Regions from separate parts of the Mesorhizobium sp. CO1-1-11 genome, predicted to be linked through region 2. Evidence: predicted binding sites of a transcription regulator. Region 2 holds the regulator's gene; the other holds the start of a gene.
What was found. The regulator HrcA, encoded in region 2, represses chaperone genes, less so after heat shock. The targets are predictions, from matches to a motif close to GTTAGCACTCNCNNNNNGNGAGTGCTAAC.
Positions count from the first base shown of each region.

Region 1 (4,781 bases), on a different contig from region 2:
GTCGGAGGTGGTCTCCTCGATCTGGGCCTTGATCTGCGCGACGCGGCCCTGGATTTCTTCCTTGCGCCCGACGCCGTCGACGATGGTGGTGTTTTCCTTTTCGATCACCACCTTCTTGGCGCGGCCCAGCATCTCCAGCGTCACATTCTCGAGCTTGATGCCGAGATCCTCGGAGATCGCGGTGCCGCCGGTGAGGATCGCGATGTCTTCCAGCATGGCCTTGCGGCGGTCGCCGAAGCCCGGCGCCTTGACGGCCGCGACCTTGAGGCCGCCGCGCAGCTTGTTGACGACCAGCGTCGCCAGCGCCTCGCCCTCGACATCCTCGGCGATGATCAGCAGCGGCTTGCCCGACTGGACCACCGCTTCCAGCACCGGAAGCAGCGCCTGCAGGTTGGCGAGCTTCTTTTCGTGGATCAGCACGTAGGGCTCGTCAAGTTCGACGCGCATCTTGTCCTGGTTGGTGACGAAATAGGGCGAGAGATAGCCACGGTCGAACTGCATGCCTTCGACGACTTCCAACTCGGTCTCGGCGGTCTTGGCTTCCTCCACCGTAATGACGCCTTCATTGCCGACCTTCTCCATCGCTTCGGCGAGGAAGCGGCCGATCTCGGCGTCGCCATTGGCAGAGATGGTGCCGACCTGCGCGATCTCGTCGTTGCGGGTCACCTTGCGGGCGTTGGCCTTCAGCTCGGCGACGACGGCGTCCACCGCCTTGTCGATGCCGCGCTTCAGGTCCATCGGGTTCATGCCCGAGGCAACGGCCTTGGCGCCCTCCTTGACGATGGCCTGGGCCAGCACGGTCGCGGTGGTGGTGCCGTCGCCGGCAAGGTCATTGGTCTTGGAGGCGACTTCGCGCACCATCTGCGCGCCCATGTTCTCGAACTTGTCCTCAAGCTCGATTTCCTTGGCGACGGTGACGCCATCCTTGGTAATGCGCGGCGCACCGAACGACTTTTCAATGACGACATTGCGCCCCTTGGGGCCGAGCGTCACCTTCACCGCATTGGCCAGGATATCGACGCCGCGCAGCATCTTCTCGCGCGCTTCGGTATGGAATTTTACCTCTTTGGCAGCCATTGGATCACTCCTCTATATCTAGGCAGCATTCGTTGACTGGTGGATTTTCTAAGAAGCCGTCAGGCGGCCTTCTTCACTTGCGCGGTCTGTTCGATCACGCCCATCACGTCACTTTCCTTCATGATGAGCAGGTCCTCGCCATTGAGCTTGATCTCGGTGCCGGACCATTTGCCGAAAAGGATACGGTCACCCACCCTGACATCCAGCTCGGTCAGTTTGCCGCTGTCGTCGCGCGCGCCGGGACCGACGGCGATGACTTCGCCTTCCTGCGGTTTTTCCTTGGCGGTATCGGGAATGATGATGCCGCCGGAGGTCTTTTCCTCGGCCTCGATGCGGCGGACCAGGATACGGTCATGCAATGGACGGAACGCCATGTCGTTCTCCTCTTGGGACAAACAGGTTTTCAGCTTCCTCCACACCGGACCGGCAATTCGGGCCGATGCGGAATGCGGCGACCCTTTGTCAGGCATCGCGCGCGCATATCGAGCTAGTTTTCCCTTTTTCGGTTTCAAGAGGCCGGCCAGAAAATTTTAGCACTCACGCCGTCGGAGTGCCAACTCACTGTTATAGCGGTCTTATTCGCTCTGCGTCGGGAGCCGCCCCTTGAATTTACGCCTAGATCCGGCAAAATTATCCGAGCCGGTACCATCGCCGGCGCCGGAACCGCTCACCCTCTGAAGGAGTTGTTTACCGACGGCGCACATTGATGGGCCGAGAGACTTTTTCGCCGTTGCGGCCACCGCTGCCGCCGAAAGGAGACACGAATGATCGCAAGCGTCAGCAAGGAGTTCCGCCTCCAGATGGAAGGCTATGGCCTGACCACCGCACAAATCCATTACCGTCTGCCTGACCATCGGAGCCTGCTGCAGCTTTATGTCTGGCAGGACTACGACCTGGCGCCGGAGTTCCCCGAACTCAAGGGCTTTCTCTCCTATTGGGAGCGCGAATTGGACGGGCCGCTTCACTCCGTCCACATCGCCCACCACCGGCTCATCACCCCATCGGAATGGCGGGCGGTCGACGGTGTCATCACGGTCCAGTAAGGGCGGCGTCATCGCGCGGTGCTGACCTTACCAGAAGCCGACCAGCGACCTCACCATCGCCTTCGCACCCGCCGTCTGCAAGCAAGCTTCAGATACGATGATTGACCAGCGCCACGCCGAGCCCGGCAAGGATCGAGCCGCAGGTTCCCGGCACCAGCCACCTTGCGCCGCTTGCCGGGGACCGCGCAAGGGCCAGCGAGGCGATGCCGGCCGCCGCCAGGTCCGCCATCGAGAACCAGCGGATCAGCGTTCGTCGATGAGCTCGCAGTGCCGCCACGGCCACGTTGGATGCCCTCACAAAGCCAGGCTTCCCTGCTCCGCCCCCTCGGCATTGGGATCGCCGGGCGCCGTTGCCCAGGCGAGTTCGACCAGCGTCACGGTGCGCTTCCCCGTGCCGTCGACCTGGCAGACGATGAGGCCCTGCTCCTCGATATAGGTGAGCAGCCGCCGGGCGCGGCGCATGGAATGCGAGCCGTAGGCGCGGGCGATCGCGCCATCGCTCGGGCACGGCCAGCCCTCCTTCGCCGCGCGCGCGATCATCATGAACACGCCTTGCATGTCCTCCGGCAGCAGCGAAGCGCGCACCGAGACGTCGCGCCACACATCGTCCTCGCTGGCTTCGGCCCCCAGTCCGGCACGGGCGCGCGTCAACATGCGGCGGAAGGTGGGCAGGTCAGGCACGACCGAGGCGAGGCCCTCGATGCGGCAGCGCACGACAAACTCCTGGTAGAGCACCCCGATCACGCGGAAGCCCGCGTCAGGTTGTGCAAGAATGGCGCGCAGCACGCGGTCCACCCGCTCGCGCCGCTCCGCCAGATCCTCGGCGCTGACTTGCGGCTCCGCCGGTTCGGGGCGGATTTCCAGCGCAGCCGACTTCGCCGCCATCAACTGGTCGAGCAGGTCCGGCGACGCCACCCGGCGCGGCGCACGCATCGTCTCGGGCGGCGGGGCGGCCAGGATGATGGCGCGGGCATCCTCGAGCGCCGCCTCCGGCAGCGGCATCAGCTTGGGCGTGCCGTTGCGCGGGCTGGTGTCGGTCGGGCCGATGCGCAGGCCGAGCGGCCGGCGCGACAGTGCCGGCCCCAGCGCCATGAACTGGCCGCGCTCCAGATCGCGGAACGCCTCCGCCTGCCGCCGCTCCATGCCTAGGAGATCGGCCGCGCGCGCCATGTCGATATCGAGGAAGGTGCGGCCCATCAGGAAATTGGAGGCTTCCGCCGCGACGTTCTTGGCGAGCTTGGCCAGCCGCTGCGTGGCGATGATGCCGGCAAGCCCGCGCTTGCGGCCCCGGCACATCAGGTTGGTCATGGCGCCGAGCGAAAGCTTGCGCGCCTCGTCCGACACCTCGCCGGCCACCGCCGGCGCGAAAAGCTGAGCTTCGTCGACCACCACCAGCATCGGGTACCAGTGGTCGCGCGCGACCTCGAACAGCCCGCCGAGAAAAGCGGCGGCGCGCCGCATCTGGTTCTCGGCATCGAGGCCTTCGAGGTTGAGCACGGTCGAGACCCGGTGGATGCGCGCCCGCTCGCCGGCCGCCTGCAGGCCGCGCTCGGTGTGCTCCTCGGCATCGATCACCAGATGGCCGTAGCGTTCGCCCAGGGATACGAAGTCGCCTTCCGGATCAATGATGGTCTGCTGCACCCAAGGCGCGCTCTGTTCCAGGAGACGCCGCAAGAGGTGCGACTTGCCGGAGCCCGAATTGCCCTGCACCAGAAGGCGGGTCGCCAGCAACTCCTCGAGATCGAGTTTCGCCGGCGCGCCCGCTGTCGTGTGTCCCATCTCGATCGCAACGGTCATGCCAGACTCATCAGCTCCTTCGCGGACGGGCTTAGCAATCCGATCGCGGCCCGTCGAGCAGGGCATGGCTGCCGATTCGCGTTGCGCACAGCCGAGACAATGACGATCTGGCCGCGATGGACGGCCGCAATCCGGCGGGCCTGCCGTTTACGGCCCTGACCTGTGGATAGTAACCACCTGTTCACCATGGGCCGGCGTTTCGATTGCGGCGGCCGGCCATCCGCTTAGCCTGGCCTCTGCATCGCCCCCCAAAGCGATGCACCCCAACGCCCCCAAATGGCGGCCGGCGTTTTCAAGTTTCTCTCCAAACGTATACGCCGGTCGCCACCCCTTTCGACTACAGCCTCGGCGCCTCATGCGGCTCGACCTGTCCTGGGACTGGCGGCAATCGGGGCGCGTCCAGACCCTCGAAGGGATCACGCCAGGCGTTGATCGCTTCAAGCCGCCGATACCAGCGATCGACCAGTCGATAGTCGCCGAGCGGCAGGCCCGCGACATCGTTGAAAGGCAGGAAGGTCGCCATGCGGAAGTCGGCATAAGAAACTTCGTCTCCGACCAGCCATTGCCGGCCCGCAAGCGCGGTCTCCAGGATCGCCGCCGTCGTGTGAAACAGTTTCAGCCCATCCTCGACCAGTTGGTGATCGATTGGCCCGATGTGATAACGCTGCTTGGTGCCGCGCTCGAAATGCACCATGTCGCAGGCCCGCATGAAATTCTCCTTGCCCCAACTCAGCCAGCGGATCATCTCGGGCTCATCGTCGCCGCTGCGCCAGAAATCGGACCCCATGTCGCGCGACAACCGGCAGGCTATGGCGTCGGCCTCCCACAGGCTTCCCCCGGGCCAGGCCAGTATGGGCAGGGAAA
Region 1 is NZ_JAIUHE010000005.1:69,457-74,237, forward strand. It holds gene groL (chaperonin GroEL) at 1-1,077, opposite strand, end outside; gene LB554_RS07050 (co-chaperone GroES) at 1,137-1,451, opposite strand; gene LB554_RS07055 (usg protein) at 1,842-2,120, shown strand; gene LB554_RS07060 (hypothetical protein) at 2,209-2,418, opposite strand; gene LB554_RS07065 (ATP-binding protein) at 2,415-3,917, opposite strand; gene LB554_RS07070 (glutathione S-transferase family protein) at 4,255-4,781, opposite strand, start outside.
Region 1: the regulator HrcA is predicted to act here: its motif matches at 1,607-1,635, upstream of LB554_RS07050 (co-chaperone GroES).

Region 2 (4,781 bases):
CAGTGCGGTTCAGCACCTTCAGCGCGCGCGGCGACTTCAGGAACCAGCGCGCCTTGGCCGCCAGCGCCAGGTAAGGCACCAGCACGACGAACAGAACGACGACCGTCAGCGCGACGAGAATGCCGTAATCGGCAAGCGTGATCGTCTTCAGGTCGACGATGGTCGGCGTGATGGCGAGGTAGAAGATCATCGTCTTGGGGTTGCCGAGCGTCACGGTGAGGCCGGCGACGAAGCTCGACAGCAAGCCGCCCTTTCCCTTCCTGGCTTCGACGGTTTCAGGTGTGATGCCGGCGGTCCAGAAGCGCCAGCCGAGGAAAGCCAGGTAGGCGACGCCGGCCCATTTGATGGCCAGGAAAACCATGCCGAACTCCTGCGCCACGAAGGCGAGGCCCAGCACCACGGCGGTCAGGTAGGTGAGATCGCCCAGCATGAGTCCGAAGGACATGGCCAGCGACGAGCGAAAGCCCGAGCCCAGCGCACGCGCGACCAGCGCGGTAATGCCGGGGCCAGGAATGGCGGCGGCGATACCGAGTGCGGCACTATAGGCGAGGAATCCGGTGAGGGTCATGGCGCTGGCGTCCAAGGGCAGTCGCGCCCTTGTCGCACGAGGCGGCCTCGGGGAGAACGCCCTGAGCGCGGGATTCGCTTGCACCAGACGGCAATGGCCCGGTTCGCAAGCAAGGGTCAGGAGCGGTCGCCACTATAAGTCACGCGCCAGATCGTGCCGTTGCCGTCCTCGGAGACGATCAAGGATCCGTCGCCGGCCGCCGCAACGCCGACCGGGCGGCCCCACACCTCGCCATTGGAAACGACGAAGCCGGTCATGAAATCCTCGTATTCGCCGGTTGGCTTGCCGTCCTTGAACAGAAGCCGGACCACCTTGTAGCCGGTCCTGTTGCCGCGGTTCCACGAACCGTGCAGGGCAACGAAGGCGTCGCCTCGATACGCCTGGGGAAAGCCGGTGTCGGCGGGCAAATCCTTGCCATCGTAGAAGGCGATGTTGAGCGGCGCCGAATGCGCCTGCATCAGCACGTCGGGACTGTCAGCCTTGCCGGCGAGATCGGACCGCTCGCCCTTGTGGCGCGGGTCCTCATTGTCGCCGATATAATACCAGGGCCAGCCATAGAAGGCGCCTTCCCTGACCGATGTCGCGTATTCGGCGGGCACATTGTCGCCGAGCCCGTCGCGCTCGTTGACGACACACCATAGCGCGCCGGTCGCCGGCTGGACGGTCATGCCCGAACAGTTGCGCAAGCCGGTGGCGACTGTGCGGCCGTTCTTGCCGTCGGGATCGAAGGCCCGGACCTCGGCCCGGCCCGCCTCGGAACCCCAACTGGCGCCGAGCGGCTTAGCCTTGACCCAGGCGTCGAGCCCGCCCCTGGGCCTCTTGCCCATGTCCTCGGCGACATTCGAGCCGGAGCCGACGGAAAGATAAAGTGTCTTGCCGTCGGGCGAGAAGGCGATGTCGCGGGTCCAGTGGTGGGTCGAAGGAATGTCGGCGACGATGGTTTGCGGCTCGCCCGAGGCCTTCAGGTCGCCATTGCCGTAGGCAAAACGCACGATGCTGTCGCTGTTGGCGACGTAGACCCATTGCGGGTCCTTGCCCGGGGGATAGAAGGCAATGCCATAGGGCCGGTTGAGACCGCCGGCAAAGATGCTTTTCTCAGCGGCTTTCGCGCTGCCCTTCGCCAGGCGATAGAGGCGGAGCTGGTTGGCCTTGCTGTCGGCAATGAACAGGTCGCCATTGGGCGCGATGCGCACGACGCGCGGATTGTCGATCCCCGAGGCGATCAACTCGGCCGAAAACCCCGGCGGCAAATGCGGCTTTGCGTCCGCCGGCATGTCGATCACGCCGGCGCTGTTGGAGGCGGATTTGGTGACATAGGGTTTCGGCAGGTCTTCCGGCTTGATCAGCCGGCGCACGCCGGGCCTGTCCGCCCGCCAGTCGCCGAAGGCGGCCGGGCCTTTGAGCACAGGCTGATCGGCTTGCTGGGCGAGCGCCGCGGTCGTGACAAACAGTGCGGACAGCGCCAGTCCGGCCAATCGCATCACTTCCTCCAATCCGTCATGAAGGAAAGCAACGATCGGTTTGCCCGTGGGTTCCGTTCGCACGATGCGCAAAACTTCTCGGATCAGGTCCCGGCAGCGTAAAAATCGTCGTCCAGGCGTTTTTCCAATTCAACGAGATCGGCCGGCAATGGCAGGCCCATGGCGCGCATCTCGCGCAGTTTTTCGCGCAGCTGTTCCTGAATTTCGTGCTGGTCCTCCGGCTGGTTGACCATCTCCTCGAGCAGCAGACTGATCTGGGCCTTGAACGATTCCAGCGCCATTCTTTTTCTCCTTTGCAGCCTGTCTGGATTACGGTCCCGCCAGGAAAGTCGTTCGCGGTCGAATTCCGGCATGGAAACCAAAGCAATAATTCCTCGAACTCCTTACCTCAGCATGCGGGAAATCAGCTGTGCCGTATAATCCACCATCGGCACGATGCGGGCATAGTTCAGCCTTGTCGGGCCGATGACGCCGAGCGCGCCGACGACGCGGGCGTCCTTGTCGCGATAGGGCGCCACCACCAGCGACGAGCCCGACAGCGAGAACAGCTTGTTTTCCGAGCCGATGAAGATGCGCACGCCCGATCCCTGCTCGGCGAGGTCGAGCAATTGGATCAGCCCGTCCTGCGTTTCCATGTCCTCGAACAGGTGGCGCAAGAGTTCGATGTCGGCCTGGGCGGTGACGTTTTCCAGCAGATTGGCGCGGCCGCGCACGATGAGCCGCGCCGGCAGGCCGCTTTCGGCACCCGCCCACACCGCAAGTCCCTTCTCGACCAGGTCCTGCGACAGCGTGTCGAGGGCGGCTCTCGTCTCTTCCTTGATGCGGGCGATCTCGGTGCGCGCCTCGGCCAGCGTGCGGCCACGGATATGCGCGTTGAGGAAATTCGAGGCCTCGTGCAATTGCGAGACGGTGATGCCGGCGGGCAGCTCGACGACGCGGTTCTCGACGTCGCCATTCTGCGACACCAGCACGGCAAGCGCCTTGGTCGGCTCCAGCTGGATGAATTCGATATGCTTGAGCGCCACCTCGTTCTTGGCCGCCAGCACCAGGCCGGCGCCGCGTGACATGCCCGACAGCATCTGGCTGGCCTCGGTCAGCATATGCTCCAGCGTCGCGCCGGAGCCGGAGGCCCGCACCTGCGCCTCGATGGTACGACGCTCCTCGTCGGAGAGGTCGCCAAGCTCCATGAAGGCATCGACGAAGAAACGCAGGCCAGCCTGGGTCGGCAGGCGCCCGGCCGAGATGTGCGGCGCGTAGATCAGCCCGAGATGCTCGAGGTCGCTCATCACGTTGCGGATGGTGGCGGGCGACAGCGAGGACGGCAGGATGCGCGACAGGCTGCGCGAGCCCACGGGTTCGCCGTCCCGCAGATAGGAATCGACGATGCGCCGGAAGATGTCGCGCGAGCGCATGTCGAGTGACTGAAGAGCCAGCGACTGCGAGGCGGGATCGACTGCCTTGGTCATTCGGCTAAAAACCTCCGGTTCAAGGATATAGACTTCGGTGGGCCGCGCGCAACCCGGTGTCTGTGTCGGGTCACCGCCCCTTTTCCTTTGCGCCATGGGCTTGGTGGGGCTACAAGCCGGCCACGATTCAAAAAATGACAAGAAAGCAGGCCGAATGCGCCCCTCCAAACGCCAATTCGACGAAATGCGCGCCATATCCTTCGAGCGCGGCGTCTCCAAGCATGCCGAAGGCTCGTGCCTGGTGAAGTTCGGCGACACGCATGTCCTGTGCACCGCCAGCCTTGAGGAAAAGGTGCCTGGCTGGATGCGCAATTCCGGCAAGGGCTGGGTGACGGCCGAATATGGCATGCTGCCGCGCTCGACCGGCGAGCGCATGCGCCGCGAGGCCTCCGCCGGCAAGCAGGGCGGCCGCACGCTGGAGATCCAGCGGCTGATCGGCCGTTCGCTACGCGCCGTGGTCGACCTGCAGGCGCTGGGCGAACAGCAGATCACCGTCGACTGCGACGTCATCCAGGCCGATGGCGGCACCCGCACCGCGTCGATCACCGGCGGCTGGGTGGCGCTGTATGACTGCCTGCGCTGGATGGAAGCGCGGCAGATGGCCAGTGTTTCGAAAGTGCTGAAGGATCATGTCGCGGCAATTTCCTGCGGCATCCATGACGGCCAGCCGGTCATCGACCTCGACTATATCGAGGATTCCTCGGCCGGCACCGACGCCAATTTCGTCATGACCGGCAAGGGTGGCATCGTCGAGATCCAGGGCACCGCCGAGGGCGAGCCTTTCTCCGAAGAGCAGTTCGCGGCCTTGATGGGCCTGGCCAAGAAGGGCATTTCCCGGTTGGTCAGCCTGCAGCAGATGGCGGTGGCTTAGTTTATTCATGCGGAGCCTGGGCACCCCCCTCTGCCCTGCCGGGCATCTCCCCCGCAAGGGGGGAGATCGGATGTTGTCGAGAGCTTCGCCAATAATCAGCATAGAATACCATGAGCTGGCGCTCACGCTGCCAATCTCCCCCCTTGCGGGGGAGATGGCCGGCAGGCCAGAGGGGGGTGCCTCGTGACTCCCTCTGCCATTCTTGAATCCGCCCTCTATGTCACCGACCTCGCTGAAGCAGAGGTCTTCTACACCGATATCCTCGGCCTCACCCTGCTCGGCAAGGTAGAAGGCCGCCACCTTTTCTTCCGCTGTGGCCCGGGCGTGCTGCTGATCTTCAACGCCGAGGCGACCAAGATTCCGCCCGCGCCCGATGCGCGACTGAAAGTGCCGCC
Region 2 is NZ_JAIUHE010000010.1:105,366-110,146, reverse strand. It holds gene LB554_RS13675 (LysE family translocator) at 1-568, opposite strand, end outside; gene LB554_RS13670 (PQQ-dependent sugar dehydrogenase) at 685-2,049, opposite strand; gene LB554_RS13665 (hypothetical protein) at 2,133-2,330, opposite strand; gene hrcA (heat-inducible transcriptional repressor HrcA) at 2,433-3,515, opposite strand; gene rph (ribonuclease PH) at 3,670-4,386, shown strand; gene LB554_RS13650 (VOC family protein) at 4,570-4,781, shown strand, end outside.